DNA from 3 places in the Burkholderia oklahomensis C6786 genome. Region 1 is predicted to be linked to each of the others. Evidence: riboswitches for the same ligand, from Rfam matches in the RefSeq annotation. Region 1 holds a riboswitch; each other region holds the start of a gene.
What was found. Region 1 has a riboswitch for thiamine pyrophosphate ahead of thiC (phosphomethylpyrimidine synthase ThiC). Riboswitches for the same ligand answer to the same signal wherever they lie in the genome.
Positions count from the first base shown of each region.

Region 2: linked by a shared signal. The riboswitch ahead of BG90_RS09280 (FAD-dependent oxidoreductase) and the one ahead of thiC (phosphomethylpyrimidine synthase ThiC) in region 1 are both predicted to bind thiamine pyrophosphate.
Region 3: linked by a shared signal. The riboswitch ahead of BG90_RS26655 (DMT family transporter) and the one ahead of thiC (phosphomethylpyrimidine synthase ThiC) in region 1 are both predicted to bind thiamine pyrophosphate.

Region 1 covers NZ_CP009555.1:311,531-320,933, reverse strand. Annotated here, with positions in the region: gene BG90_RS01475 (sensor domain-containing phosphodiesterase) at 1-63, opposite strand, end outside; gene BG90_RS01470 (DMT family transporter) at 767-1,699, opposite strand; gene BG90_RS01465 (hypothetical protein) at 1,902-2,123, opposite strand; gene BG90_RS01460 (glycine zipper 2TM domain-containing protein) at 2,371-2,583, opposite strand; gene thiC (phosphomethylpyrimidine synthase ThiC) at 2,800-4,731, opposite strand; TPP riboswitch at 4,855-4,972, opposite strand; gene BG90_RS01450 (pentapeptide MXKDX repeat protein) at 5,295-5,555, shown strand; gene BG90_RS01445 (DUF1223 domain-containing protein) at 5,716-6,540, shown strand; gene BG90_RS01440 (cytochrome b/b6 domain-containing protein) at 6,521-7,363, shown strand; gene BG90_RS01435 (molybdopterin-dependent oxidoreductase) at 7,379-8,170, shown strand; gene BG90_RS01430 (EamA family transporter) at 8,570-9,403, shown strand, end outside.
Region 2 covers NZ_CP009555.1:2,055,341-2,064,743, reverse strand. Annotated here, with positions in the region: gene BG90_RS09315 (MlaA family lipoprotein) at 1-5, opposite strand, end outside; gene mlaD (outer membrane lipid asymmetry maintenance protein MlaD) at 53-586, opposite strand; gene mlaE (lipid asymmetry maintenance ABC transporter permease subunit MlaE) at 599-1,366, opposite strand; gene BG90_RS09300 (ABC transporter ATP-binding protein) at 1,363-2,181, opposite strand; gene thiE (thiamine phosphate synthase) at 2,281-3,384, opposite strand; gene BG90_RS09290 (thiazole synthase) at 3,381-4,196, opposite strand; gene thiS (sulfur carrier protein ThiS) at 4,248-4,445, opposite strand; gene BG90_RS09280 (FAD-dependent oxidoreductase) at 4,487-5,620, opposite strand; TPP riboswitch at 5,846-5,975, opposite strand; gene BG90_RS09275 (ABC transporter ATP-binding protein/permease) at 6,245-8,011, shown strand; gene BG90_RS36965 (hypothetical protein) at 8,160-8,351, opposite strand; gene BG90_RS09265 (MFS transporter) at 8,529-9,403, shown strand, end outside.
Region 3 covers NZ_CP009556.1:1,995,562-2,004,964, reverse strand. Annotated here, with positions in the region: gene BG90_RS26665 (NAD(P)-binding domain-containing protein) at 1-972, opposite strand, end outside; gene BG90_RS26660 (hypothetical protein) at 1,020-1,373, opposite strand; gene BG90_RS26655 (DMT family transporter) at 1,616-2,452, opposite strand; TPP riboswitch at 2,524-2,630, opposite strand; partial or broken gene BG90_RS26650 (Rossmann-fold NAD(P)-binding domain-containing protein) at 3,430-3,792, shown strand; gene arcC (carbamate kinase) at 3,809-4,720, shown strand; gene BG90_RS26640 (rhomboid family intramembrane serine protease) at 4,885-5,490, shown strand; gene ftsH (ATP-dependent zinc metalloprotease FtsH) at 5,763-7,736, opposite strand; gene BG90_RS26630 (BCAM0308 family protein) at 7,792-8,304, opposite strand; gene BG90_RS26620 (hypothetical protein) at 8,667-9,164, opposite strand; gene BG90_RS26615 (ABC transporter permease) at 9,263-9,403, opposite strand, start outside.

The DNA of each region.
Region 1 (9,403 bases):
TTCGTCGCCGCGAGTGAACTGCGAGATCAGGCTGTCGGGCGAGAGCCCCTGTGATTTGGGCATGTTGTCAGCATCGCCGCCACGAGCGGCAAAGGGCGCGCGCCGCGCGGCGGACGTGCGCGCGAGCGCTCATAAGGACCACGCGGCGAAAGACGAAGTGCGTCATTTCTGCGTCCGGTGGGGAATTGAATCGAGTGTAACGAATGTCGGCGTGTATTGCGCATCGGGGATACGCTTAACCCGGCGTCGCATTGTCGCGTCGCCGCGCCGGACGAAAGCAGGCACTGGACGACGGGCGAGGCGCGCCCGCCACGTGGCGGCGGGCGGCCGGCGGCATGGGGCGGGAATTCTCTGCAAGCGTTCGCCCGCTTGCAGGCCGGCGAACGCTTGTCGATGCGGCGGATGTGGCTGTCTGTCGATTCAGGCGAATGAAGCGAATTCGACTCACCAGTCAGTACAGATTGAGGGCGCGAAGCGGGATCTGGCCGCGCGGGGGCGTATTAGCGCACGCGCTGTCGTTCAGCATGCGGACGATCGCGCGTGCACTGCCGGCAGCGATATCCGCGCTGTTCGACGCCCGATGATCTGTTCACCGAACGGAATCGGGTGTCCGAAGTACTCGAGATGGACACCCGATAGGGTAGGCTCGACGTTCTGACTCACCAGTTTGTACACGCGATCCGGCGGACGCATTGCGTCGCGCGATCCCGCCGCCGCGTCGCACCGCACCGCCGCACGCCGTCGCACCGCCGCACGCCGTCCGTCGTCACGCAGCCTCGTTGCGCTGCGATCGGATGCCGGGAATCCGCTTGATCGCGCCGGTCGCGAGCGCGGTGCCGAGCAGCACGATCGCGCAGCCTTCGAGCATCGCGAACGATACGCGTTCGCCGAGGAAGAGCGCGCCCCACAGGATGCCGAACACCGGGATCACGAACGTGACGGTGATCGCGCGCGCCGGCCCGATATGCGCGATCAGGTAGAAGAAGATGAAGTAGGCGATGCCCGTGCACGCGATGCCGAGCGCGAGCACCGAGCCCCACGCGTGCGCGGAGACGGGCGCGGCGGGCCAGGTCGCGAGCGCGAACGGCAGCAGCAGGATCGTCGCGCCGACCATGCTGCCCGTCGCGTTGACGAGCGGATCGACGCCCGTGAGCTTGCGTTTCGTGAAGTTCGCGGCGATCCCGTACAGCAGCGTCGCGCCGAGCGCGGCGGCGGCGGCGAGCGCGGCCGTCGCGGGCGAGGCCGGATTCGCGCCGTGCGGCGAGAACACCTGATCCCAGACGAGCGTCAGCACGCCCGCGAAGCCGACCACGAGGCCGAGCGCGCGCGGCAGCGACAGCGAATCCTTGAGCCACAGATAGGCGACGAGCGCGCCCCAGAGCGGCGTCGTCGCGTTGATGACCGACGTGACGCCCGCCGACAGCGTGAGCTCGGCGAACGCGAACAGGCAGAACGGCGCGGCGGAATTGAGCAGGCCGACGACGAAGAGCGGCCATGCGTGCTTGCGCAGCAGCGCGGCGAGTTCGCGCGGCGAGTAGCGCGCGAGCATGAGCGCGACGAGGAAGAGGGCGCCGATGCCGACGCGCAGCGCCATCAGCGGCGCGACGCCGAATTCGGTGACGCCGATGCGAATGAAGAGGAACGACGCGCCCCACAGCGCGGCGAGGACGATCAGCAGGGAGGCGTTCTTGATGTTCATCGAGGATCGGACACTTGGCGGTCGAGGGGGATCGGCCAAGCATCTTACACCGCGCTGTGGCGCGTTGTTTCAGGCTGCGATGAAACAGCAATGTTCGGGAACGTGCGCGAGCGCCGCGCATCGTCGGCGACCGGCCGCCGCGAAGGCGAAGCCGGCGCGCCGTGCGCCGACGTCGGCACGCCGACGTCGCGCGGGCGAAGGTTCAGTGATGGCGCCAGCCGCGGCCGCCGCCGCCCCAGTAGCCGAAGTTGAGCGACAGCGAGGGCGCCGGATAGTAGTACGACGGATACGCGGGCGCGACGTAGACGGGCGCGGTTTCCACCGGCGCCGCGTAGTAGCCGCCGGCCGGGTAATAGCCGTACGGGTAATAGCAGCCGGCGAGCGCGATGCTCGCGAGTGCGGCGGCGACAAGAGTCTTGTTCATGATGGTTCCGCAGTCGTGCGTGCGGAGAAGGATTCGATGCTTGCGAGCTTAGACCGCTCTCGTGTGAAACGCTGTGTGAAACGGTAACGGATCATTTCCGCCGCTCGCCGCGACGCAATCGTCGCACGAATCGCCGCGCTCGGACGGCATCGCGAAACGGCCGGGCGATGCGCGCCGCGACGAAGGCGGCGTGCATCGCCCGCATGCAAGGACGCGACCGCCGGAGCGGCGCGCCCGATTCGCGGGCTTACTTGCCGACTTGGCTGCCTACGAGGCCGCCTGCGGCCGCGCCGCCGATCGTCGACAGGGCGTTGCCGCCGATCGCCGCGCCGGCGACGCCGCCGATGCCCGCGCCGATTGCTGCGTTACGTTGCTGGCGAGTCATCGTATCGCATGCCGACAGACTCGCCACCGTTGCGATGAGCATTGCGCATACCCCAATACGCCGAATCGATTTCATTGTTCAATCCTCAGATGAAAGAGATGCGTGGGCGCGTTTTGAACGCCGCCCACATTCAAAAATCTACGCGGGCGGCGCGTATTGCGCTGTAAGGACTTGTTAGAGCCCTATCGCTTTCGTAATCATTTGTTTCGCCCCCGGCGCGCCATCGCGCATACGTAACGTAAAAGCCCGCGCGAGGCGGGCTTTCGGGGCACTGCCGCGGCGCGCGCCGTGTTACTGGCGGTGATAGATCTCCGAGCCGCTTTTCACGAATTCGACGGCCTTCACTTCCATGCCTTTCCTCAGCGCATCGGTTTCCGACATGCCCTGCTGCGCGGCGAACTCGCGCACGTCCTGCGTGATCTTCATCGAGCAGAAGTGCGGGCCGCACATCGAGCAGAAGTGCGCGACCTTCGCCGAATCCTTCGGCAGCGTCTCGTCGTGGAATTCGCGCGCTTTGTCCGGATCGAGACCGATGTTGAACTGGTCTTCCCAGCGGAACTCGAAGCGCGCCTTCGACAGCGCGTTGTCGCGCACCTGCGCGCCCGGGTGGCCCTTTGCCAGATCGGCCGCGTGCGCGGCGAGCTTGTACGTGATGATGCCTTCCTTCACGTCGTCCTTGTTCGGCAGGCCGAGGTGCTCCTTCGGCGTCACGTAGCAGAGCATCGCGGTGCCGAACCAGCCGATCATCGCGGCGCCGATGCCCGACGTGATGTGGTCGTAGCCCGGCGCGATATCGGTGGTGAGCGGCCCGAGCGTGTAGAACGGCGCTTCCTTGCACCAGTCGAGCTGGAGATCCATGTTCTCCTTGATCAACTGCATCGGCACGTGGCCGGGGCCTTCGATCATCACCTGCACGTCGTGCTTCCACGCGATCTGCGTGAGTTCGCCGAGCGTCTTCAGCTCGCCGAGCTGCGCTTCGTCGTTCGCGTCGTAGATCGAGCCGGGACGCAGGCCGTCGCCGAGCGAGAAGCTTACGTCGTACGCCTTCATGATTTCGCAGATCTCTTCGAAGTGCTCGTACAGGAAGCTCTCCTTGTGATGCGCGAGGCACCACTTCGCCATGATCGAGCCGCCGCGCGACACGATGCCCGTCATCCGGTTCGCGGTGAGCGGCACGTACTGCAGGCGCACGCCCGCGTGGATCGTGAAGTAGTCGACGCCTTGCTCGGCCTGCTCGATCAGCGTGTCGCGGAAGATTTCCCAGGTGAGGTCCTCGGCCTTGCCGTTGACCTTTTCGAGCGCCTGGTAGATCGGCACCGTGCCGATCGGCACCGGGCTGTTGCGGATGATCCACTCGCGCGTTTCATGGATGTGCTTGCCGGTCGACAGGTCCATCACCGTGTCGCCGCCCCAGCGGATCGCCCACGTCATCTTGTCGACTTCCTCGCCGATCGACGACGTGACGGCCGAGTTGCCGATGTTCGCGTTGATCTTCACGAGGAAGTTGCGGCCGATGATCATCGGCTCGGTTTCCGGGTGGTTGATGTTCGCCGGGATGATCGCGCGGCCGCGCGCGACTTCGTCGCGAACGAACTCGGGCGTGATCTCGACGGCCGCGTTCGCCCCGAACGCGGCGGCGCCGAACGCCTGGCCGACGTGCTGGCGGCCCATCATCGCGGCGAGCTTCGCGCCCGCCGGGCCGCTCGCCTTCAGGCTTTCCAGATACTCGGCGCGGCGCTGGTTCTCGCGGATCGCGATGTATTCCATCTCGGGCGTGATGATGCCCTGGCGCGCGTAGTGCATCTGCGTGACGTTCTTGCCCGCCCGCGCGCGGCGCGGGTGGCGGTGCAGGTCGGGGAAGCGCAGCTCGGCCGTCGCCGGGTCCGCCGCGCGTTCGCGGCCGTACTCGCTCGTGAGACCCGTCAGCGTTTCGGTGTCGCCGCGCGCGTCGATCCAGCGCTGGCGCAGCGCGGGCAGGCCCGAGCGGATGTCGATCTTGACGTCCGGGTCCGTGTACGGGCCCGACGTGTCGTAGACATAGATCGGCGGATTCTTTTCGCCGCCGAAGCTCGTCGGCGTGTCGGATTGCGTGATTTCGCGCATCGGCACGCGAATGTCAGGTTGCGAGCCCGTCACGTAGACCTTGCGCGAGTTCGGCAGCGGGGCGACGGCGGCGGCGTCGACGCGGGCGTCGGCCGACAGGAATTTGGGATTGGCGTTCATGCGATCTCCTGTGTCGACCCGAGTAGGCGCTTTAGCGCTTGCTTGGGTCCCATGCAAAGCGGATGTGGGGGCGCTAAGCAGGAGACGAGATTCGCGACGCGACGGGATTCAGACGTGGAACAGCGGCGAAATCCTGACGCTTCCCTGCGCTGGCATTATCCAGATCAGGTTCAAAGGGTATTTCTCACCCGCGCCGCACGATCGCTTGATCGAATGCATTGCAGGACCCCCGCGTTAGCAAGCGCAAAAGATACACCGGGTCGGCCGCGGTTTCAACAGGGGACAGATCGATTGCGCGCGAACGCGCGTCCGGCTGCGCATGCTGCGTCGCGGCGGGGCGGCCTGGGCGGCGTCCGTGCGCGCGCGTTCGAGGCGCGCGGGCGGCGCGTCGCCTTGCGCGTCGAGCCGGCGCGGGCAGGGTGCGGCGACGCGTTTGCGCACCGCGCGATCGGCCGCGCGCCGACGCAATCGCCGGTCCCGAAGAAATTTTTGCGCGCCGTTGTCATATCCGTCGCTGTGTCCCGACTATTCGGCTCCTCAACCAATAACGATGGAGCTATCCCATGAAAAGGAATCTGATTGCTGTCGCGTGTGTCGCCGGTTTCGCGTTCGCCGCGCCGTTCGCGCATGCGCAGAACGATGCGATGTCGAAGGATGCGATGTCGAAAGACGGCATGGCGATGTCGAAGGACGCGATGTCGAAGGACCAGATGGGCAAGAAGAAGGATCACATGGCCAAGGGCGGCATGAAGAAGGATCACATGGCGAAGGACGCGATGCAAAAGCCGATGTCGTCCGACAAGATGAGCCCGATGTCGAACTGAGCGACGCCGTTTCCGGTGGATTTCATGGCGTGACCCGGCGCGGCCGCCCATTCGCTGTTCGGGCGGCCTTTTTTCTCGCGACGCCGGGCGCCGCGGGAAGCCGGATCGCGACACGCATGCCGGCGTGCGTGGCGTACGCGCCCGCGCCCGGCACTGACCGATGAGTTTCGATATGTCGATTTCATTTTCCGCTTCGACGCGCGCCATCGCGGCGACGCTCGCGCTCGGCGCGGCGTGCGTCGCGCAGGCGGCCGCGGGCGGCGCGTGCACCGCGCGCAGCCCCGACGGCCGGCAGGCGCTCGTCGAGCTCTACACGAGCGAGGGCTGCAGCAGCTGTCCGCCCGCCGACGACTGGCTCGCGCGGCTCGCATCGCATCGCGCCGCGCCGCGCATCGTGCCGCTCGCGCTGCACGTCGATTACTGGGACGGCCTCGGCTGGACCGACCGTTTCGCGCAGCATCGTTTCACCGAACGGCAGCGCGCGCTCGCGTCGCGCGGCGGCGGCAGCTTCGTCTATACGCCGGAGGTCGCCGTCGCCGGTCGCGAGCTGCGCAACTGGCGCGATGCGGACGCGTTCGAGCGGCGCGTCGTCGCGACGGCCGCCGAGCCCGCGCGCGTCGGCATCGCGCTGTCGGCCGCGCGGCGCGCGGACACGCTCGACGTCGAGCTGTCCGTGACGCCGCGCGCCGGTGCGCCGCGTGCGGTCGTTGCGTATCTCGCGCTGTACGAGAACGGCATCGAGTCGCAGGTGCGCGCGGGCGAGAACCGCGGCGCGACGCTGCATCACGAGCGCGTCGTGCGCCAGTGGATCGGGCCGCTCGCGTCCAAGGCAAGCGCGGCCGCGCCGCTCGACGTGCAGCGCCGGCTGCCATTGCCGGCGGGCCTGCGCGCACAGGACGCGGCGCGCTACGGCATCGTGGCGTTCGTCGAGGATCCCGCGACGGGCGACGTGCTGCAGGCACTCGATCTGCCGCTGTGCGGTTGAGCGGCTTGCGCCCGCATTCGATCAAGGAAGGAGGGCATTGTCCATGAATGCAACGACAACGATGAACGCGGCGGCGAAGGTTACGGCCAACGCGCCGACGAACGCGTCGACGAACGCGTCGACGAACGCGCCGACGAACGCGCCGATCGACGGGACGATCAGCGCGGCGCCCCAAGCAGCCAACAACGCAACGACCGGCGCAACGACCGGCGCAACGACGACCGCCCTTCGGCCGCGCAGGCCGATCCATCCGTCATGGGTGCGCGCGAGCCACTGGCTCAACGCGATCGCCGCCGTGACGATGGCGCTGTCGGGCTGGCGGATCTACGACGCGTCGCCGATCTACGCGGGCTTCACGTTCCCGCGCGGCATCACGCTGGGCGGCTGGCTCGGCGGCGCGCTGCAATGGCATTTCGCCGCGATGTGGCTGCTGTTCTTCAACGGTGTGTTCTATCTGACGATGAGCGTCGCGACCGGACGCTTCAAGCGCAAGTTCCTGCCGCTGAGCGCGAAGGGCATCGCGCGCGATCTGCGCGACGCGCTGCGCGGCCGGCTGTCGCACGACGATCTGTCCGTCTACAACGCGGTCCAGCGCGCGGCGTACGTCGCGGCGATCGCCGATCTCGTGCTGCTCGTGCTGTCCGGGCTCGTGATCTGGAAATCGGTGCAGTTCCCGCTGTTGCGCGAGCTGCTCGGCGGCTACGACAACGCGCGCGTCGTGCATTTCTGGGCGATGGCGTTTCTCGTCGCGTTCTTCGTCGTGCACGTCGCGATGGCGGCGCTCGTTCCGCGCTCGCTGCTCGCGATGCTGAGCGGACACTAAAAGGAGTCATCCATCATGTCCGAAAACGACAAGAAAAAGCCTGTCGGCGACGACGCGCGGATCGACCGCGCATCGCTGCTGATCGACGTGCGCAAGTCACTCGCGCTGCCGTCGCGGCGTCTGTTCGGCAAGCGCGTGCTGACGCTCGGCGGCCTCGCGATGCTGACGGGCTGCACGCTGCGCGACGATGCGTCGGTCGACGATTTTCTCGAGAAGGTGTCGCGCGCGAACGATCGCGTGCAGGCCTGGCTGTTCGGCCCGACGCGGCTCGCGCCGACGTACACGGAAGCCGATCTCACGCGCCCGTTTCCGTTCAACGCGTTCTACGGCATCGACGACGTGCCGCACGTCGACGCCGACGACTACCGGCTCGTCGTGTCGGGCCTCGTCACCGGCATGCGCAGCTGGACGCTGCCGGAGCTGTACGCGCTGCCGCACGCGGAGCAGATCACGCGGCACATCTGCGTCGAAGGCTGGAGCGCGATCGGGCGCTGGGGCGGCACGCCGTTTCGCGAATTCCTGCGTCGCGCCGGTGCGGACACGACCGCGAAATACGTCGGCTTCAAATGCGCGGACGACTATTACGAGAGCATCGACATGCCGACCGCGCTGCATCCGCAAACGCTGCTGACGTTCGAATACGACGGCAAGCGCTTGCCGCCCGAATACGGTTTTCCAATGAAGCTGCGGATGCCGACGAAGCTCGGCTACAAGAATCCGAAGCACATCATGGAGATATTCGTGACCAATACGTATCCGGGCGGATATTGGGTCGACCAGGGATACAACTGGTTCGGCGGATCGTGACGCAATCGCGCGAAGCCGCGCGGGCAGGGCGGCGCGTTCCCGCTCGCCCGCGCGCGGCGCATGCGGTTTCGCGCTTTTATCCCGAATTTCCGAAAACGAAAATGCTGTTTTGCCGCGAATGAAATGTCGCGCCGAAACGTCACCGAGCGCGCGTTCGATTCAAGCCGACATTCATTTTCCATTCCTTAATGCATAATGCTGGCGGTGTGCGGCCGTCCGGCTGCGCACGTCTTTATTCGAGTCCGTTCGCCTCTTTCGGTCATGTTCGCCGCCGCACGCTCCGACCTGTCGCTTCGCACGCCGCCGTCTCTCCCCATTCCGGATTCATCGAGGCCGCTCGCCGGCAGTCTCGCCGCCTCGCCGCCGAACGTGCGACACCTCGTGCGGGCAGGCTGACCGATGACGCCGTTCGACCGTTTCCTCGCCTTCCTCGAGCGCCATCCGCCCCGCCTGCCGCAAAGCCGCAGCGGCCGCGTCGTGCTCGCGCTCGCGTTCATCTATTTCGCGTGGGGATCGACGTATCTCGCGCTGCACGTCGCGCTCGAATCGTTTCCGCCGCTGCTGCTGTCCGGGCTGCGCAACCTGCTCGCGGGGATCGGCCTCTTCATCTTCGCGATGCGGCGCCGTCCGGTGCGGCCGACGCTCGTCGAGATTCGCAACGCGGCGCTCGTCGGCACGATGCTCGTCACGCTGTCGTCCGGTTTCATCGCGCTCGGGATGCGCACCATCAGCAGCGGCTCGGCCGCGGTGACGGTCGCGACGGTGCCGCTCTTCGCGACGGTGATCGCGTCGGTCGCGGGGCGGCGCATCGCGGCGGGCGAATGGGCGGCCGTCGCGCTCGGGATGGTCGGGATCGTCGTGCTGAATTCGGGCGGGCCGTCGTCGCCCGGCTCGACGCTCGGCAGCATCACCGTGCTCGTGGGGGCGCTCTTCTGGGCGGGCGGCGCGCATCTCGCCGCGCGGCTCGCGCTGCCGCACGACCTGTTCCTGTCGACCTCGCTGCAAATCGGCCTCGGCGGCGCGGCGTCGACCTGCATCGCATGGGTGCTCGGCGAGCGCATCGAGCACGTCGCGTTTCTGCCCGGCGTCGCGTTCGTCTATCTGATGCTCGCGGGCACGATGGCCGCGTACGTCGCATACGGCTACCTGATTCGCCACACGAGCCCGATCATCGCGAGCAGCTGCATGTACGTGAATCCGGTCGTCGCCGTCGCGCTGGGCGCGCTCCTGCTC
Region 2 (9,403 bases), 1.7 Mb from region 1:
TGCATGATGTTCTTCCCCTCGTTTCTTCTGTCGTGTTCCGCTAGCGCGACGTTCATTGCGCCGCCGCGCCCGACGCAGCCGGCGCAGGCGCCCCCGACGCCGCGGCGGCCGGCTTCGCGCCGCCCGCGTCCGCGGCCTTGCTGTACAGGAACTGGCCGATCAGGTTCTCGAGCACGATCGCCGATTGCGTCATCGTGATCGTGTCGCCCGCCTTCAGCATTTCCGTGTCGCCGCCCGGCTCGAGGCCGATGTACTGCTCGCCGAGCAGGCCCGACGTCAGGATCTTCGCCGACGAATCCTTCGGAAACTGATACTGCTTGTCGAGATCGATCGTGACGAGCGCCTGGTAGGTGTTCGTGTCGAAGCCGATCGAGCCGACGCGGCCGACGACGACGCCCGCGCTCTTCACGGGCGCGCGCGGCTTCAGGCCGCCGATGTTGTCGAACTTCAGCTTGACCGCGTAAGTCGGCTGAAACGACAGCGAACTCATGTTGCCGACCTTCAGCGCGAGGAACAGCAACGCGAGAAAGCCCAACACTACGAAGAGGCCGACCCAGAAGTCGAGAGCAGTCTTTTTCATCGTCATCCCAGAAAAGGCTTAGCTGAACATCAACGCGGTCAGCAGGAAATCGAGGCCGAGTACGGCGAGCGATGCGTACACGACAGTCTTGGTCGTCGCGTGCGACACGCCCTCGGGCGTCGGCTTCGCTTCGTAACCCTGAAACAATGCGATAAACGTGACGGCGAAGCCGAACACGACGCTCTTCAGCACGCCGTTGCCGACGTCGGCCCACACTTCGACGCCGCCTTGCATCTGCGACCAGAACGCGCCGGGGTCGACGCCGATCAGCAGCACGCCGACGACGTAGCCGCCGAGCACGCCGACCGCGCTGAAGATCGCGGCGAGGAGCGGCATCGCGATGACGCCCGCCCACATGCGCGGCGCGATCACGTTCTTGAGCGGGTCGACCGCCATCATCTCGAGCGCGGTGAGCTGCTCGCCCGCCTTCATGAGGCCGATCTCGGCCGTGAGCGACGTGCCCGCGCGGCCCGCGAACAGGAGCGCCGACACGACGGGGCCGAGCTCGCGCACGAGCGACAGCGCGACGAGGAGGCCGAGCGCCTGCTCGGAGCCGTAGCGGTTCAGCGTGTAGTAGCCCTGCAGGCCGAGCACGAAGCCGACGAAGAGGCCCGACACGGCGATGATCACGAACGAATAATTGCCGAGGAAGTGGACCTGCTTCGTGACGAGCCGCGGCCGCCTCAGCAGCGAGAAGAACTCGAGCACGACGCGCACGAACATCCGGGTCGCGTAGCCCGTGCGCTCGAGTCCGCCGAGCACGAAACGACCGATCGCGCTGATCATCTGCGCCCTCCGCCAAGGCCGAAATCCGCCGCGAGCGGCTGGCTCATGTAGTGAAATTTGAACGGGCCGTCCGGCGCGCCGTCGATGAACTGGCGCACGCTCGGATCGGTCGACGCCCGAAGCTCGTCGGGCGTGCCCTCGGCGAGGACGCCGCCGTTCGCGAGGAAGTAGACGTAGTCGGCGATCGCGAACGACTCCGGCACGTCGTGCGTGACGAGGATCGACGTCGCGCCGAGCGCGTGGTTCAGCGTGCGGATCAGGTTCGCGGTGATGCCGAGCGAAATCGGATCGAGGCCCGCGAACGGCTCGTCGTACATGATGAGCTGCGGATCGAGCGCGATCGCGCGCGCGAGCGCGATGCGCCGCGCCATCCCGCCCGACACCTCGGACGGCATCAGGTTGCGCGCGCCGCGCAGGCCCACCGCGTTGAGCTTCATCAGCACGAGATCGCGGATCAGGTCTTCCGGCAGGTTCGTGTGCTCGCGCAGCGCGAATGCGACGTTGTCGAACACCGACATGTCGGTGAAGAGCGCGCCGAACTGGAACAGCATGCCCATCTTTCGGCGCAGCGCGTACAGGCCGTCGCGCGTCTGCGCGCCGACGTCGGCGCCGTCGAACAGCACCTGGCCGCGGCGCGCGCGCACGAGGCCGCCGATCAGGCGCAGCACGGTGGTCTTGCCGCAGCCGGAACCGCCCATCACCGCGACCACCTGGCCGCGCGCGAAGCGCATGTTCAGGTTCGACAGGACGAGACGCTCGCCGTAGCCGAAAGCGACGTCGCGAAGCTCTAGCAGGGACTCGGAGGAGGAGCTCACGGAGCTGACAATCCTTATACGCAGAACGCCGAATTATAGGGCCTGCATCCGAATGATGTCGTGAAGGCCTCTCAGGCGTTCCAGTCAGAGATTGTCAAATTATCGTCCGAATATTTGCTGCATCGCAATGATCGCCGCCCGATAGTCGGCTGCGGCCGTGATCGCGCTGACGACGGCCGCGCTGCCGACGCCCGCCGCCAGCACGGCGCCGAGCGTGTCGACGGTGATTCCGCCGATCGCGACGAGCGGCGCCTGCGGCCCCGCGAAGCGCGCGTAGCGCGCGAGCCGCGCCAAGCCCTGCGGCGGCGCGGCGACCGCCTTCGTCGCGGTCGCGAACACCGGGCCGAGCGCGAGGTAGCTCGCCTTCACCTGCAGCGCGACGAGCATTTCGTAATATCCGTGGCTCGACAGCCCGAGCCGCGCGCCGGCCTGCGCGATCGCCGCGAGATCGGCGGTCTCGAGGTCTTCCTGGCCGAGGTGGACGCCGTACGCGCCCGCGTCGAGCGCGAGCCGCCAGTGATCGTTGATGAACACGCGCGCGTCCGGATGACGGCGGCCCGCGGCGACGGCCCGCTCGATTTCCGCGCGCAGCGCGTCGGGCGACGCATCCTTCACGCGCAGCTGCACCGTCTTCACGCCGCAGTCGAGCACCCGCTCGACCCATTCGGCGCTCGGCAGCACCGGATACAGGCCGAGCCGCTGCGGGCACGCCGGGAACGCGGGCTCGGGCGACGCGGCCGCATCGAGCGCGCGCGGAAAGCGTGCCGGATCGACGGGCCAGGGATCGTCGCCGCGCGCCTCGTCGCCGTCGCGCCACGCGAGCGCGAGCACGAGCGCGTCGGGCGCCGCAAAGCCGCAATCGAGGAACGCGGCGAGCGCGGCGATCCAGTCTTCGGCGAGCGGCGCGCGCGCGGCGAGCGCATGGCGCGCCGCGCCGGCGTACAGCGTCGCCGACGTGTCGTCGATGACGATCGCCTCCGCGCCCGCCGCAGTCAGCCGCGCGAGATGCGCGGCGTCGGCATCGGCGTCGCCCGCGGTCGCGACCCACAGGTCGCCCGCGCGCGGCCGCTCGGGCGGCGCGAGGCAGATCCGCGAGCGCGCCGCGGGCTGCGGCCACACGCCGAGCGTCGCGCGAATCCGCTCGGCGGCCTCGGTGAGCTCGTCGGCGGGCGGCCAGAACGCGTCGGGCAGCGCGGCGCTCATGCGTGGCTCCCGTCCTGATGCCAGAACGGCATCCCGACGACGGGCGTGCTCGCGTGCGCGGTCTCGCGCGCGTCCATCGGCCCGGCCAGGTACGCGGCGCGCCCCGCCTCGACGCCCTGCGCGAACGCGCGCGCCATGATCTCCGGATGCGTCGCCTGCGACACGGCGGTGTTGAGCAGCACGCCGTCGAAGCCCCACTCCATCACCTGGCACGCGTGCGACGGCACGCCGAGCCCCGCGTCGACGATGAGCGGCACGTCCGGCAGCCGCTCGCGCAGCACCCGCAGCCCGTACGGGTTCACGACGCCCTTGCCGGTGCCGATCGGCGCGCCCCACGGCATCAGCGCCTCGCAGCCCGCGTCGAGCAGGCGCCGGCCGATCACGAGATCCTCGGTGCAGTACGGCAGCACCTTGAAGCCGTCCTTCACGAGCAGCGTCGCCGCCTCGATGAGGCCGACCGGGTCCGGCTGCAGCGTGTAGTCGTCGCCGATCAGCTCGAGCTTGATCCAGTCGGTCTCGAACACTTCGCGCGCCATCTGCGCGGTCGTCACCGCCTCGGCGACCGTCTGGCAGCCGGCCGTGTTCGGCAACAGCGGCACGTCGTGGCGCTTGAGCAGTTCGAAGAAGCCGGCCTCGGCCGCGCCGGCGTTCATCTGGCGCCGCAGCGCGACCGTCACCATGCCCGGCCGCGCGGCCGCGATCGAATCGGACAGCGACTGCAGCGACGGATAGCGCGACGTGCCGAGCAGCACGCGGCTTGCGAAGGTTGTGCCGTGGAGCGTGAGCGTGTCGGCGGAAGAAAGAGGCGTCATCGGAAGATCCTGTGGGAACGGGTGCGGGGACGAAGCCGGCGCGTCAACGCGTCAGCCGCCTGCGACCGGATGCACGATGTCGAGCTTGTCGCCCGCGGCGAGCGCGCGTGCCGCGTGCTGCGTGCGCGCGACGAACGCGCCGTTGATCGCGACCGCGAACGGCGGCTGCGCGCCGTATGCGGCGAGCGCATCGGCGACCGTCGCGCCGTCGGGCAGCGAAAGCGTCTGTTGATTGATCTGGATGTCCATGATGCTGTCGATATCGATTGATCGGATCGGCGGGCCGCGCTTCACGCGGGCGCGTGCGCCGCGCCGTGCTGCAGCAGCGCCGGCCAGCGCGCATCGTGCCGCCACGCGGCGAACGTGTCGGCATCCTTCACCGTACGCTCGATGAGCGCGCCTGCGAAGCGGGCCGCGGTGTCGGCGACTTCCGGCGCGATCATGAAGCCGTGCCGGTACAGGCCGTTGACCGCGAGCGTCGCGCCGCCGTCCCAGACGAGCGCCGGGCGATGGTCGGGCAGCGTCGGCCGGCATTGTGCATTCAGCTCGAGGATGCGCGCCTCGCCGAACGCCGGATGCACCGAGAACGCGGCGCTCAGCAGCTCGAGCGCCGAGCGTACGCTGACGGGCGACATGTCCTCGCCTTCGATCTCGGTCGCGCCGATCACGTAGAGATCGTTCTCCTTCGGCGCGACGTAGAGCGGATAGCGCGGATGCAGAAGCCGCACGGGGCGCGTGAGGCCGATGCCCGGCGCGTGCACGCGCGCGACCTCGCCGCGGATCCCGCGCAGCGTCGGCATCTGCGCCTTCGCGCCGAGCCCGCGGCAGTCGATCGTGATGCGCGCGGCGGGCGCCGCCTGCGGCTCGATTGCGGCGTTCCAGTGCGCGTCGACGCCTCGCTCGGCAAGGCCCGCGGCGAGCGCGCGCAGCACCTGGCGGTTGTCGAGCTGGCCTTCGCGCGGCAGCAGGAGGCCGTGCGCGAAGCGCCCGGCGAGCGCCGGCTCGGCCGCGTCGACCTGTGCGCCCGCGAGCGCGACGAGGCCGCCGTCGAGCAGCTCGGCGCTCGCGTTCGCGCGCACGCGGCGCTCGAAGAGCGGCGCTTCCGCGCGGTCCGCGTGATGCCAGACGACGAGCGTGCCGTTGCGCTGGAAGAACACGGGCTCGGGCAGCTCGGCGAGCCAGCTCGGCCACAGGTCGAACGACGCGACGCCGAGATCGGTGATGAAGCGCTCGGCGCTCGCCGCTTCGGCGACCGGCGCGAGCATCGCCGCCGCGACCCAAGCGGCGGAGCCCGAGCCCGCCGCATCGCCGCGCTCGTAGAGCGCGACGCGGTGACCGGCGCCCGCGAGGCGCCACGCGATCAGGCGGCCGACGAGGCCGCCGCCCAGCACCGCGAAATCGGGTTCAGACGCGCGCAGGTTCATCGCATCCGCCTGTCGTGTTCGTCACCAAGAGACGGCCCGAAAGGCGGGCCGGGGAAGCCGCCGCGGCCGACGGCTCGCAGCGAAGCAAAAGAACTGAAGATTGCACGGTCATCGATACCTTCCGTCACGCGCGAAGATGCGCACCCAAAAGGACGAAACCGGCGACTGAGGCCGGCCGGAACCATGCGGCGCGCAGCTCGACAAAGCGACGGCGGCGGGCGCGGCCCGGCGGGATCGGAAACTTCCCGCGCCGGTATTACCCGGATCGGGTGCGAAGGGTCTCTCTCAGCCTCGCCGCGCATCCGGCCTGCCGATCGGCAGGGCCGAGGCGCGCGAAGCACCCCTGTTTCGTCGACGGCCATTAGACCATAAAAGCGGAAACCGCCGCAAACCTCGCACTGCGGCAAATTCGCCTGCCGCACTGCGGCGCTGGCACAATGCCCGCTGGGCGCGGCGCACGAGCGGTATCGCGGCGGCGCGCCCATGTCGCTCCCGGCGTTAAGCGCCGTTTAAGGCATGCTCGCCAGAATCCGCGGCACGAGCGCCGCGCGGCGGCGCCGAACGGGCGCGCCGGGCGCGGCGCAGCCGTCCGCCCGGCGTCGCCGGCCCCACATCAGGAAGCTCATGACTCAATCGATGCAAGCCCTCGCCCCCGTTCCGGACGACCCGTCGCGACATCCGTCTCCGATATCCACGTGGAGCCTCATCAAGCCCTATTGGGTTTCCGAAGAGTGGAAGGTCGCGTGGGGACTGCTCATCACGATCGTCGCGATCAACCTGACGCTCGTGTGGATCAACGTGCGGATCAACTCGTGGAGCGCGTCGTTCTACAACGCGCTGCAATCGAAGGACGTGCGCGACTTCCCGAGCCTGCTGATCACGTTCGCGGTGCTCGCGTTCGCGTTCATCATCCTCGCGGTGTACAGCCTCTACCTGCGGCAGATGCTCGGCTTCCGCTGGCGCCAGTGGCTGACGACGCGCTTCCTGCACGAATGGCTCGGCGACCGCAACTTCTACCGGATCGAGCGCGACCGGCTCGCCGACAACCCCGACCAGCGGATCGCCGACGACCTGCAGTCGCTCGCGTCGACGACGCTGTCGCTGTCGCTCGACCTGCTGTCGACGGTCGTCACGCTGATCTCGTTCGCGACGATCCTCTGGTCGATCGCCGGCGCGGCGACGATCACGCTCGGCGGCCACGCGATCACGATCCCGGGCTACATGGTGTGGGTCGCGATGATCTACGCGATCGCCGGCTCGTACGTGATGCACCGCTTCGGCCATCCGCTCGTGTCGATCAACTATCAGCAGCAGCGCGTCGAGGCGGACTTCCGCTTCAGCCTGATCCGCATCCGCGAGAACGCCGAGCAGATCGCGTTCTACGACGGCGAGCCCGTCGAGACCGCGCACGAGCAGAACCTGTTCCAGCGAATCCGCGAGAACTGGTGGCGCGTGATGCGCTACACGAAGCGCCTCACGTTCGTGCTGAACTTCTACGCGCAGCTCGCGAGCCTCTTTCCGATCGCGGTCGCCGCGCCCCGCTACTTCGCGGGCGCGTTCACGTTCGGCGTGCTGATTCAGATCAGCCGTGCGTTCAGCACCGTCAGCGACTCGTTCTCGTGGTTCATCAACAGTTACGGCACGCTCGCCGAATGGCGCGCGACCGTCAACCGTCTGCGCGAATTCAAGCGCGTGATGGGCGCGTCGCACCTGAAGGAAGCGATGTCGCCCGCGACCGAGCACGGCGGCATCAACCTGCACTACGTCGACACGGCCGAAATCACGACGTCGGGCCTGAAGCTCGCGCTGCCGAACGGCGCGGCGCTCGCGTCGATCGGCGACGTCGCGATCCAGCCCGGCTCGCGCTGGCTCGTGCGCGGGCCGTCCGGCTCCGGCAAGAGCACGCTGATGCGCGCGCTCGCGGGCCTCTGGCCGTTCGGCGACGGCGCGATCGACGCGCCCGTCGACGCGCGGATGATGTTCGTCCCGCAGCAGAGCTATCTGCCGATCGGCACGCTGAAGGCGGCGCTCGCGTATCCGTCGGCCGTCGACACGTTCAGCGACGACGCATGCCGCGACGCGCTGCGCGCATGCGGTCTCAGCGACTATGCCGAGCGGCTCGGCGAGACCGGCCACTGGACGCGCATCCTGTCGCCCGGCGAGCAGCAGCGTCTCGCGGGCGCGCGCGTGCTGCTGCACAAGCCCGACTACCTGTTCCTCGACGAAGCGACGAGCGCGCTCGACGCCGACAACGAAGCGCGCCTCTACCGGCTCTTCGACGAGCGGCTGCCGAAGGCGGCGATCGTCAGCATCGCGCACCGCGAATCGGTCGCGTCGTTCCATGAGCAGACGCTCGACGTGCGCCGCGACGAAGCGAGGGTCGCCGCGTGAGCGACGCGCATTCTCGCGTCGTGCTGATCACGGGCTCGGGGATCGGCGCGGCGCTCATCGCATTTCTGCGCTCCGATGGCGCGCCACGTCACCGGACAGGTGATTCGCGTCGACGGCGGCCTGACGCCCGGTTGAACGCATCGTCCGATTAACGGACCGGTTCGGCCGGCATCGGCATCGGCATCGGCATCGGCATCGGCATCGGCATCGGCATCGGCATCGGCATCGGCATCGGCATCGGCATCGGCATCGGCATCGGCATCGGCATCGGCATCGGCATCGGCATCGGCATCGGCATCGGCATCGGCATCGGCATCGGCATCGGCATCGGCATCGGCATCGGCATCGGTGTCGGCGTCCGCTGTCCGCCGTCAACGCATGATGCGCGACGCGCGCCCCATGCTACGCGCGCCCCCCATTGCAATTTTTTCTGCCGTCACAGCCCCCGTACAATGGCCCGCGTCGCGCGCGACGCGGGCGCGACGACGACAACGGCGGAGCGAGAGGAGCGGCGCGCATGCAGGCATTCCAGTGGTTCCACGAGCTGTCGGCACGCGAGCGGCGCACGCTCTACGCCGTCGACGCGTTCGACTTCATGATCTATTCGTTCCTGATCCCGTCGCTGATCGCCGCGTGGGGGATGTCGAAAAGCGAAGCGGGGATGATCGCGACGAGTTCGCTGATCTCGTCCGCCGTCGGCGGCTGGCTAGCCGGCATCCTCGCCGACCGCTACGGCCGCGTGCGCGTGCTGCAATGGACGATCGCGACGTTCGCGCTGTTCACGTTCCTGTCCGGCTACACACACTCGTTCTGGCAGCTGCTCGCGACGCGCACGCTGCAAGGCTTCGGCTTCGGCGGCGAATGGTCGGTCGTCACGATCATGATGGCCGAGACGATCCGCTCATCAGAGCATCGCGCGAAGGCGGTGGGCACCGTGCAGAGCAGCTGGTCGTTCGGCTGGGCCGCCGCCGCCGTGCTGTACTGGGCGTTCTTCGCGCTGCTGCCCGAGCAATACGCATGGCGCGCGTGCTTCTGGATCGGCATCGTTCCCGCGCTGTGGATCCTCTACATTCGCCGCAACGTGAGCGATCCAGACATCTACGTCGCTGCGCGCCGCGCGCGCGAGCGCGGCATCGACCGCGCGCACTTCCTGCAGATCTTCGACCGCGCGCACCTGAGGACAACGCTGTTCGGCAGCGCGCTCTGCACCGGCATGCTCGGCGGGTACTACGCGATCACGACGTGGTTGCCGACCTATCTGAAGACGGTCCGGCATCTGTCGGTGTTCAACACGAGCGGCTATCTGATCGTGCTGATCGTCGGGTCGTTCGTCGGCTATCTCGTCGGCGCGTGCCTGTCCGACCGGATCGGGCGGCGCGCGTCGTTCGTCCT
Region 3 (9,403 bases), on a different replicon from region 1:
CGGCCGTACGGTTTCCCTGTCGAAGACTTCGGACAGCGTGTAGTTGAAGCCGCAGCATACGATCACGTCGTCCACGATGCCGGTTCGCTTCATCCATCTCGGAGGGGACCAGTGAGGGCAAGGCGTCTCGTAGCGGACCAGCAAACGGCCTTCGTGCTTGCCGCGGGTGATTCGCCCGACTTCGACGATGCGATCGCTCACGACATTGTTGTTGGATTTGAGCTGCATCAGATCGAACACGTCGGAGACCTGCGCCCGCAAGTCATGCACGTTGTGCGTCTGCCGGGCGAACATCGGCAGAGACCGTGTGACAACGCGGGTCTCCGCCGTGATATCGACGAGATGATGCGCAATCTCGAACGCCGAATTGCCGCGACCCAAAATAATGACGATCTTGTTCCGGTAGCGCCGCGCCGCGGTATCGGGCTCGAAGTCTCCGTAGAACGTGCAGGTCTCGGTATTGAGCCCCTTGATATCCGGAACGATCGGCTCCGACCTGCCGGTGGCGCAAAAAACACGATCCGCGGTGATGCTATGCGCATTCGATATGCCGAGGACGAAGCGCCCGCCTTCGCGCGCGATGCGCTGCACACGCGCACGCGTTCGAATGTGCGCCGACAACCCTTTCTTCTCCGCGACGTATTTCAAATACTCCTTGTAAATTCTTGCGGACGGCCAATGTTCCGACGTCCATTCCGTGAATCGCAGCTTGGGATCGGTTGCGACGTCATCGGCGCTGATGGTGCTCAATGTGTGCCAGTCGTATCGCATCCGGTACGTGTGGTGATTGCCGGGAACGTATCGTTTGTTTAGCGAAATAAGCTGCCCGCATACCGGAAATCGGTCCCATTGCCCACCGACGGTCTCGTTCGCTTCGAGCAAGAGGTACTCGATTCCCCGTCTCTCGAATTCGAGAGCCATGTTGATTCCTGCGGGGCCACCGCCAATGATCACGTTGGAATGATGTTGCATGTGGCACTCTCCTCGTTCTCATCGTTGCGGATCGAGAGGGGCTTCGATCAAGCCTTTTCATTCGGCAAGGCCGAATGCGTTGCGCGGATGCGGCTCCCGCACAGTCGAATGCGCCAAATTTCCTGCGCACTTGCGCAGTCATTCGGCCCGGGTTCGATCGAGACCGCGTTTATGAATGACCGATCGATCTTCTCGCCGGCCTTCGCGCCCCAAACGCGCGTCCGAATTCGATTCGCAAGATCGATGGCCGTCAGCCGCCGCACGCCCTCGTCGCCCTCGTCGCCCGACTCGCGCGCACCTCGGGGCCGTGCCTCGCGCGATACGCCTTGAGCAATGTCTGCGATCCTGCCGTCGATATGCTCCCGGCGCGCGCCCCTCGGAAAGTGCGGCGCAATCCGCATCGCGAACGGCCTCCCGTGAACGCGCGAACCCACGGCACGTTCGGCGACCGCCGAGCCGTCGCGGCGACAATCGAGTCAACTCAGAATCGAAAGCAATTCGTCAGGATAAGCGGGCGACGATTCATCATATCAATATAGGTAAAAGCGCGCATCAGTGTGAACCAGCACTTGCATTGCAGCAGCGCCTTCGCCTTCCGCCAATCGCCCGATCTCGCCGCATCGGCCGCCGCAAACGCGATCCGTCAAACGGGATACGTGAGGCAGGCGGCGCCGACCGCCACCGCCGCGCAGGCGGCGAAGCGCCGCCCGCTCGGCTTCTCGCCGAGCCACGCCCAGCCGATCAACACCGAAAATACGATGCTCGTCTCGCGAAGCGCGGCGATCGGACCGACCGGACCGCGCGACAGCGCGTCGACGACCGCCGCGTAGCTGATGAGCGAGATCAGCCCGCCCGCCGCGGATTTCAGCATTTCGCCGCGCGTGAAGCCGCCGCTCAAACGGCGGCCGAACAGGAAGAACACGGCCGGCATCGCGATGCCGTAGGCGATGAAGATCCATGCCGCGTACGCGAGCGGATCGCCCGCGATGCGCGAGCCGACGCCGTCGACCGTCACATAGCCGCCGATGAAGAGCGCGGTGACGAGCGCGGCGGCGAACGAGCGCAGATGAATCCGCGACCGGCCGAGCGTGAGGCTCGCGATGCCGCCCGATACGAGCGCGACGCCCGCGAGCGACGCGCCGCCCAGGCGCTGGCCCGCCCACGCGTAGCCGCCCAGCGTGACGAGCAGCGGCACCGTGCCGCGGACGACCGGATAGACCTGGCTGAGCGCCGCGCCCTGATACGCGTACGCGAGAAACACGCTGTAGCCGACCTGCAGCGCGGCGGACGCCGCCAGATACGGCCAGCTCGCGCGCGCGGGCAGCGGCAGCAGCGCCGCGCAGACGGCGGCCGCGGCGGTCGTCGCGAAGCTCATCATGGTGATGCTCCACAGACGGTCCGCGCCGCTTCTCAGCAACGCGTTCCACGTCGCGTGCAGGATCGCCGCGAACAGGACGAGCGCGATGACGGACGGCGTCATCGGCGCGGGTCGAGCGGAACGGGAAACATGGGAGGCGCGGCCGAGGCGCGGCGACCGGCGAGCTTCGGACAAGACATGGCGGACCTCATTCCTACGCCGGCATTACCCGGATCAGGTTTAGGGGTCGTTCCTTGCGCGGAACCTCTCAGCCGATCGTCCGGCTCCCCCTGATGGCCCGGCTATTATCGATAAGAACCCGGCGGCGGGCAAGCCGATGCGGGCGGTTCGATTGCGGAATGCGGGGCCCCCTCGGCCGGCGCGAAGGAGCGGCTGGCCGGAGCGGTTCGCAACGTCCGCCGTCGCGATGCCGGGGCGACGCGATGCCGCGAAGCGCGGCGCAAGCCGCTCACGATCGGCGAGCAATACGATTGGTTCGGCACATCGATCGTGACGCGCCACTCGTCATATCGTCCGGATCACGAATCATTTGCGCGGCATCGATCGGCGCTGCGCGACACAAACCGGCAATCGGTCGATTTTTCCAGCCGTTCGAGCGATGCTTGCGCCGCATCGAATGGCAAACCCGGAATTTCGTCGCGCAATCGGTCATAGCGACTCGATATCAGAAAGCAAGCATGCGCCGACTCTGCGCCCGCTCACATCCCGTTCATATTGCGTTGCGGCGAGCGCACTCGAACGCATCGCGAACGGCGTGACGAGATCCGGCCCGCGCCATGCGCCGGACAAGGCCCGAGCGCCCACGGGCGCACCGTGCTTCGCGATGCAAATCCGTCATCTCGATCCGCCGGAAATCGAATCTCCACTCGCCGCCCTCCTGAATCGACGCCGCGCGTGTCGCTGATCCAAGTCAATTCGGAGCCCTGAACCCGGTGCCTTAATACATTCAATATCCGTCGAGGGGTTTCATCATGGAGCATTCCGCCAGGCAGTTGTTCCATCCGCCGGCACCGCTCCCCGCGACGACGCCCGCGTCGCAGCGGGCGATCGCGCCGCGCCGGCTTCCGTTCACGCTGCTGATCGAGCTGACCGACGATCCGCTCGCCGCGGTGAAAGGCGTCGACTTCGTCTACACGGACGTCTGGGTGTCGATGGGCGAGCCCGTGACGGCGTGGGGCGCGCGGATCGCGCTGCTGAAGCCGTATCAGGTCGACACGCGGCTGATGCAGGCGACCGGCAAGCCGCGCACGCGCTTCATGCACTGCCTGCCCGCGTATCACGATCTTGAGACCGACACCGCGCGCGAGGTCCACGCGCACTACGGGCTCACCGAGCTCGAAGTGACCGACGAGGTGTTCGAATCGGAGGCGTCGATCGTGTTCTCGCAGGCAGAGAACCGGATGCACACGATCAAGGCGGTGCTCGTCGCCACGCTCGGCTGACGCCCGGAGGCACGCAATGCGCATTCTGGTGGCGCTGGGCGGCAACGCGCTGTTGCGGCGCGGCGAGCCGCAGACGATCGACAACCAGCTCGCGAACGTGAAGCGCGCGGCCGAGCAGATCGCGCGCGTCGCGGCGGGCAACCAGCTCGTCGTCGCGCACGGCAACGGCCCGCAGGTCGGCCTACTCGCACTGCAGGCGACCGCGGGCAACGGCGCTCCGACGCCGCTCGACGTGCTCGACGCCGAATCGGAGGGAATGATCGGCTACCTGCTCGCGCAGGAGCTCGCGAACCGGCTGCCGCGCGACCGGCGGATCGCGACGCTCCTCACGCGCGTCGAAGTCGACCGGCTCGATCCCGCGTTCGATCGTCCGACGAAGCCGATCGGCCCCGTCTATCCGGAAGCCGACGCGCGGCGGCTCGCGGTCGAGCGCGGCTGGCGGATCGCGCCGGACGGCGCGGGGTTTCGGCATGTCGTCGCGTCGCCGCTGCCGAAACGGATCGTCGAGCTGGAGCCGATCCGCTGGCTGCTCGAACGCGACGCGGTCGTCATCGCGGCGGGCGGCGGCGGGATTCCGGTCGCGCCCGATCCGGACGGCGGGTCGTGGAGCGGCGTCGAGGCGGTGATCGACAAGGACCGTTGCAGCGCGCTCCTCGCCGCGCAGATCGAAGCCGACCTGCTGCTGATCGCGACCGACGTCGATGCGGTCTACGTCGACTGGAACACGCCCGCGAGCCGGCCGTTGCGCGAGATCGACGCGCGCGAGCCGCAGGCGATGTCGTTCGCCGCGGGCTCGATGGGGCCGAAGGTGCAGGCCGCGTGCGAATTCGTACTCGGCACCGGACGCCCGGCCGTGATCGGCGCGCTCGGGCGGATCGTCGAGATGATCGACGGCCGCGCCGGCACGCGCGTCGTGAGCCGGCCCTAGCCGCTTGGGTCACGTAGGTCGCTCCGGTTGCGTCGATCGCGTCGATCGCGTCGCGCCGCCGGCCGTCGTGCGTCAGCGTCAACGGTTCAGCGTCAGCGGCGGCGGCCGCGCGATACCGGCATAATGACCGTCGACGCTCCCCCCTTTTCCCGTCCGCGGCCGCCATGACGCTCGCCATCGTCGTCCTGAACCTGATCGGCTTCTTCATCGAGCTCGCCGATCCCGACCGCGTGCTCACGCTGTTCGCGCTGTGGCCGCCACGGCTCGGCACGGGCGCCACGGCCGGCGCGCCGGCATTCCATGTCTGGCAAATCGTCACGTACAGCGCGCTGCATGCGGGGCTGTCGCACCTGATCTTCAACATGCTCGGGCTCGTCATGTTCGGCCGCGACGTCGAGCGCTCGCTCGGCCGCGCGCGCTTCGGCACGCTCTATCTCGCGAGCGTCGTGTGCGGCGCGCTCACGCAGCTCGTCGTCGCGCGCTACACGGCGACGGGCGGCGCGCCGACGATCGGCGCGTCGGCCGGCGTGTTCGGCGTGCTCGCCGCGTATGCGCTGCTGTATCCGTCGCGCCGCGTCGTGCTGCTGTTTCCGCCGATTCCGATGCCCGCGTGGGTGTTCGCGCTCGTCTACGCGGGCGTCGAGCTGCTGCTCGGCGTCGCCGGCGCGGCGAGCGGCATCGCGCATTTCGCGCATCTGGGCGGGATGTTCGGCGCGCTCGTGCTGGTGCTGTTCTGGGCGCGGCCGCGGAGGGAATGGCCGATCGAGTGAGAGGGTGCGGCGGGCGGCTCGCCGGTGCGCCGCCCGCGATGTCGCGCGGCCGGCGGCGCGTGCGCGGCGTTGGCCGCACTGGCGCGGCGCGCCCCGCGACGGTTGCGGCGACGAGCGCTTCGTCATGCGTTCGACGCCCGCGCCGCGCCGTCTCCGCGCGACATCGCCGCCGCGGAGGTCCGCCGGGCCGATCGGGCGCTCACCTCGCTTCGCGAGCCGTTTCGCGCCGTCCGACGCGCCCGGCGAGCGCACCGCGGCCGATGCGGCCTGCGTCACTGCGGCACCGAATGATCGGCCTTGTCGGCGCCCGTCGGCTGCGTCGGCGGATCGGGATCGTCGTCGACCCGCTTCGCCGCGCTCCCGCCCTGCTCGCCCTTCTTCGCCGTTTCGCCTTCCAGCAGCGGCGCGTCGTTCACGAGCCTCACGAGCATCTCGTGATCGACGACCTCGTGCTTCAGCAGATACTGCGCGATCCGTTCGAGCGCGCCGCGCCGCTCCTTCAGCGTCCGCGACACGCGATCGTGCGCTTCGGCGAGCAGCCGCTGGATCTCGTCGTCGATCCGCGTCGCGGTGCTCTCGCTGCAGCGCTCGCCGCCCGGCTGCCAGACGACGGGCGGCAGCCCGCGGCTGTCGGCGTCGCCGAACGTCGCGAGGCCGATCCGCTCGCTCATCCCGTAGCGCGCGACCATGTGCCGCGCCATCTCGGTCGCGCGCTCGAGGTCGTTCTCCGCGCCCGTTGACACGTCGCCGAACACGATCTCCTCGGCGACGCGCCCGCCGAGCAGCACGTCGAGCCGGTCGAGCAGCTCGCTCTTCCTGAGCACGTAGCGGTCCTCGGTCGGCACCTGCTGCGTGTAGCCGAGCGCCGCGATCCCGCGCGGGATGATCGACACCTTCTTCACCGGATCGCTGTGCGCGCGGGTCTGCGCGATCAGCGCGTGCCCCGCTTCGTGATGCGCGATCGTGATCTTCTCCTGCTCGCTCATCACGCGGCTCTTGCGCTCCATGCCGGTCATCGCGCGGTCGATCGCCTCGTCGAAATCCGACATGTCGATCGCCGGCTTGTCGAGCTCGGCCGCGTGCAGCGCCGCCTCGTTGACGATGTTCGCGAGATCCGCGCCGACGAAGCCCGGCATGCGCGACGCGAGCTCGCCGAGATCGACGTCCGGCGCGAGCTTCACCTGCTTCACGTGAACCGACAGAATCTGCCGCCGTCCGGTCACGTCCGGCCGGTCGATCGCGATGTGCCGGTCGAAGCGGCCCGGGCGCAGCAGCGCGGGATCGAGAATCTCCGGACGATTGGTGGCCGCCATGATGATGACGCCCGAATTCGCCTGGAAGCCGTCCATCTCGACGAGCAGCTGGTTGAGCGTCTGCTCGCGCTCGTCGTTGCCCGACGTGAGGCCCGCGCCGCGGACCTTGCCGATCGCGTCGAGCTCGTCGATGAAGATGATGCACGGCGCCTTCTGCTGCGCCTGCTCGAACAGGTCGCGCACGCGCGCCGCGCCGACGCCGACGAACATCTCGACGAACGACGAGCCGCTCGTCGAGAAGAACGGCACGCCCGCCTCGCCCGCCACCGCCTTCGCGAGCAGCGTCTTGCCGGTGCCGGGCGCGCCGACGATCAGCACGCCCTTCGGAATCTTGCCGCCGAGCCGCTGGTAGCGCGCGGGCGCGCGCAGAAACGCGACGATCTGCTGGAGCTCGGCCTTCGCTTCGTCGATGCCGGCGATGTCGTCGAAATCGATGCCGGTCTTCGCTTCCATGTAGACGCGCGGCTTGCTCTTGCCGACGCCCGACCAGTCCTGCAAGCCGCCGCGCGGGCGGCGCAGCATCAGGTTCCAGACGATCGCGAATATCGCGATCGGCACGACCCACGACGCGAGCGTGCCGATCCACGTGTCGTCCTCGGCGCCGCGGTAGCGGGTGCCCGTCGCGGCGAGCGTGTCGATCAGGTGGTCGTCGGTCACGCGCTTCGTCGCGAAGCGCCACGGCGCGCCCGCGCGCTTGACCGCTTCGGCGTCCGACGCCGGCAGCGCGGCCGCCGCCGCGCTGCTGCGCAGCACGCCGGTGATCCGCGTCGGGCTGACTTCGAGATCGTCGACCTGCGCGGCCACGGCGAGCTTGCGGAAGTCGCTGTACGCGATCTGCGTCGCGGGCGCGGACAGCGTCGCGAGCTGCAGCGCGAGCAGCACCATGAACACGAGCACGACGACGAAGCCCAAGTATCCGGTTTCGCTCTTCATCGGGATTCCTCGGCGTGCAGTGGGCGATGCGGGGTGATCGGGAACGGCGGACGCGCTACATGGCGTCGCGCATCCAGTGCGCGCGCAGCACGTCCTCTCCTTCACGATAGTCGATCGCGAGGTCGCCGCGATGCGCGCGCACGAGCGCCTCGCTCAGCCGGTGAACGAGATGCGAGCCCGTCGTGCGGACGACCGTGCGCGCCGGCAGCGCGTCGATCGACAGGATGCGTTCGAGCGGACGATCGTTGCGCTCGCCGCCCGCCCGATGGCGCAGCAGCGCGACGATGTCGTCGCGATGGCGCGCGAAGTAGCCGCCTTCGAGCACGAGTTCGCCCGCCGGCGCGCGCTCGCGGATCCGCCGGCACGCAGGGCACGCGATCTGCGCGAGCGCGCCCGCCGCCGCATGCCAGCTCCAGCGGCCGTCGTCATACAGCGCGCCGCATTCGCTGCAGCCCATTCCGCTCTTCAGGCGCGCCGGCGCGCCGTAGCTGTCCATCGCATGCGCGCGCGGCGCGTGATCGCGGCGCAGCTTCATCGCCGCATAGAGTTCGTTCGATCCGTAGATCATCGTCTTTCCTTGTCGATTTGTCGGACGTTTCGCGCGCGGAGCGCCGGGCAGTCGGCGGCGGCATGCGCGGGCGTCGTCGGAATCGTCGGAATAGCGGCGCACGGCATGCGCGCAAGCGCGCGATGTACATCAGCGAGCATCGGCGATCGCCTGTGCGCGCGATTGACGTCGATCAACGGTCGGTGAAATCGTGCCGCTTCGCGCGCACCGATTGGTGCGTATTCGTGGCCAATGCGTGAGGACCTCGTGCGGTCCGCTCGGCTCCCGCCGTTGCGCGCGCGCAAATTGTCTTTCCATGACGCAACCGGTTGGTCAGTCGCGCGGCGTCGCGCCAATTCCGGTCGGCGCGGCGCGCGAGGCGCTCACGGCTGCACTGGAATCGCCTGCCACGGCACGTTGCACGACGCGATGTACGGGAAATAGCCCTGCGGATCGTCGCAGTAGTACCACGCCGACGCGGGCGGCAAACCGCTCGGCACGGGCGGCGGCACCTGCACGATCACCGCGGGCGGGACGTACGTCGGGTACGGATAGACCGGCTCCGGATAGATGTACCAGACGCCGTCGACGACCCACCACCACGCGTAGCGCCCGCTGTGCCAGCCGCGCGACCAGTGTCCGCCGCGCCATCGGAAGCTTTCGCGCGGCGCGAAGCGGCCGAAGTCGCGGCCGTGGAAATCGGGATGGCCGCGAAACGACGGATGCCCGTGAAAACCCGGGTGCCCCTCGAACCGGGGCTGCCCGTGGAAACCGCCCGCGCGGCCGCCATGGTCTTGCGCGTGCGCGCCCGCCGCAGCCAGCGCGCACGCGAGCGCGACGCCGGACGCAAGCATCGCGTGCGATATCGACGAGCGGTCCATCGTCTCCCCCGAAACACGAAACGGCATACGGACAACGTAGCGCGCGGCCGGGCCGGCCGCTTGACGTGCGTCAACGCTCCGCGCCGCGCGTCACCGCGCTAGTCGAGCGACTTCCGGAAGCGCAGCACGCTCAGCGCCAGCATCGCGACGCCGAGGAGCGCCATCGCGGCAAGCTGCGGCCACAGCACCGCGAGCCCCGCGCCGCTCAGGAATTCGCCGCGCATCACGACGAGGAAGTA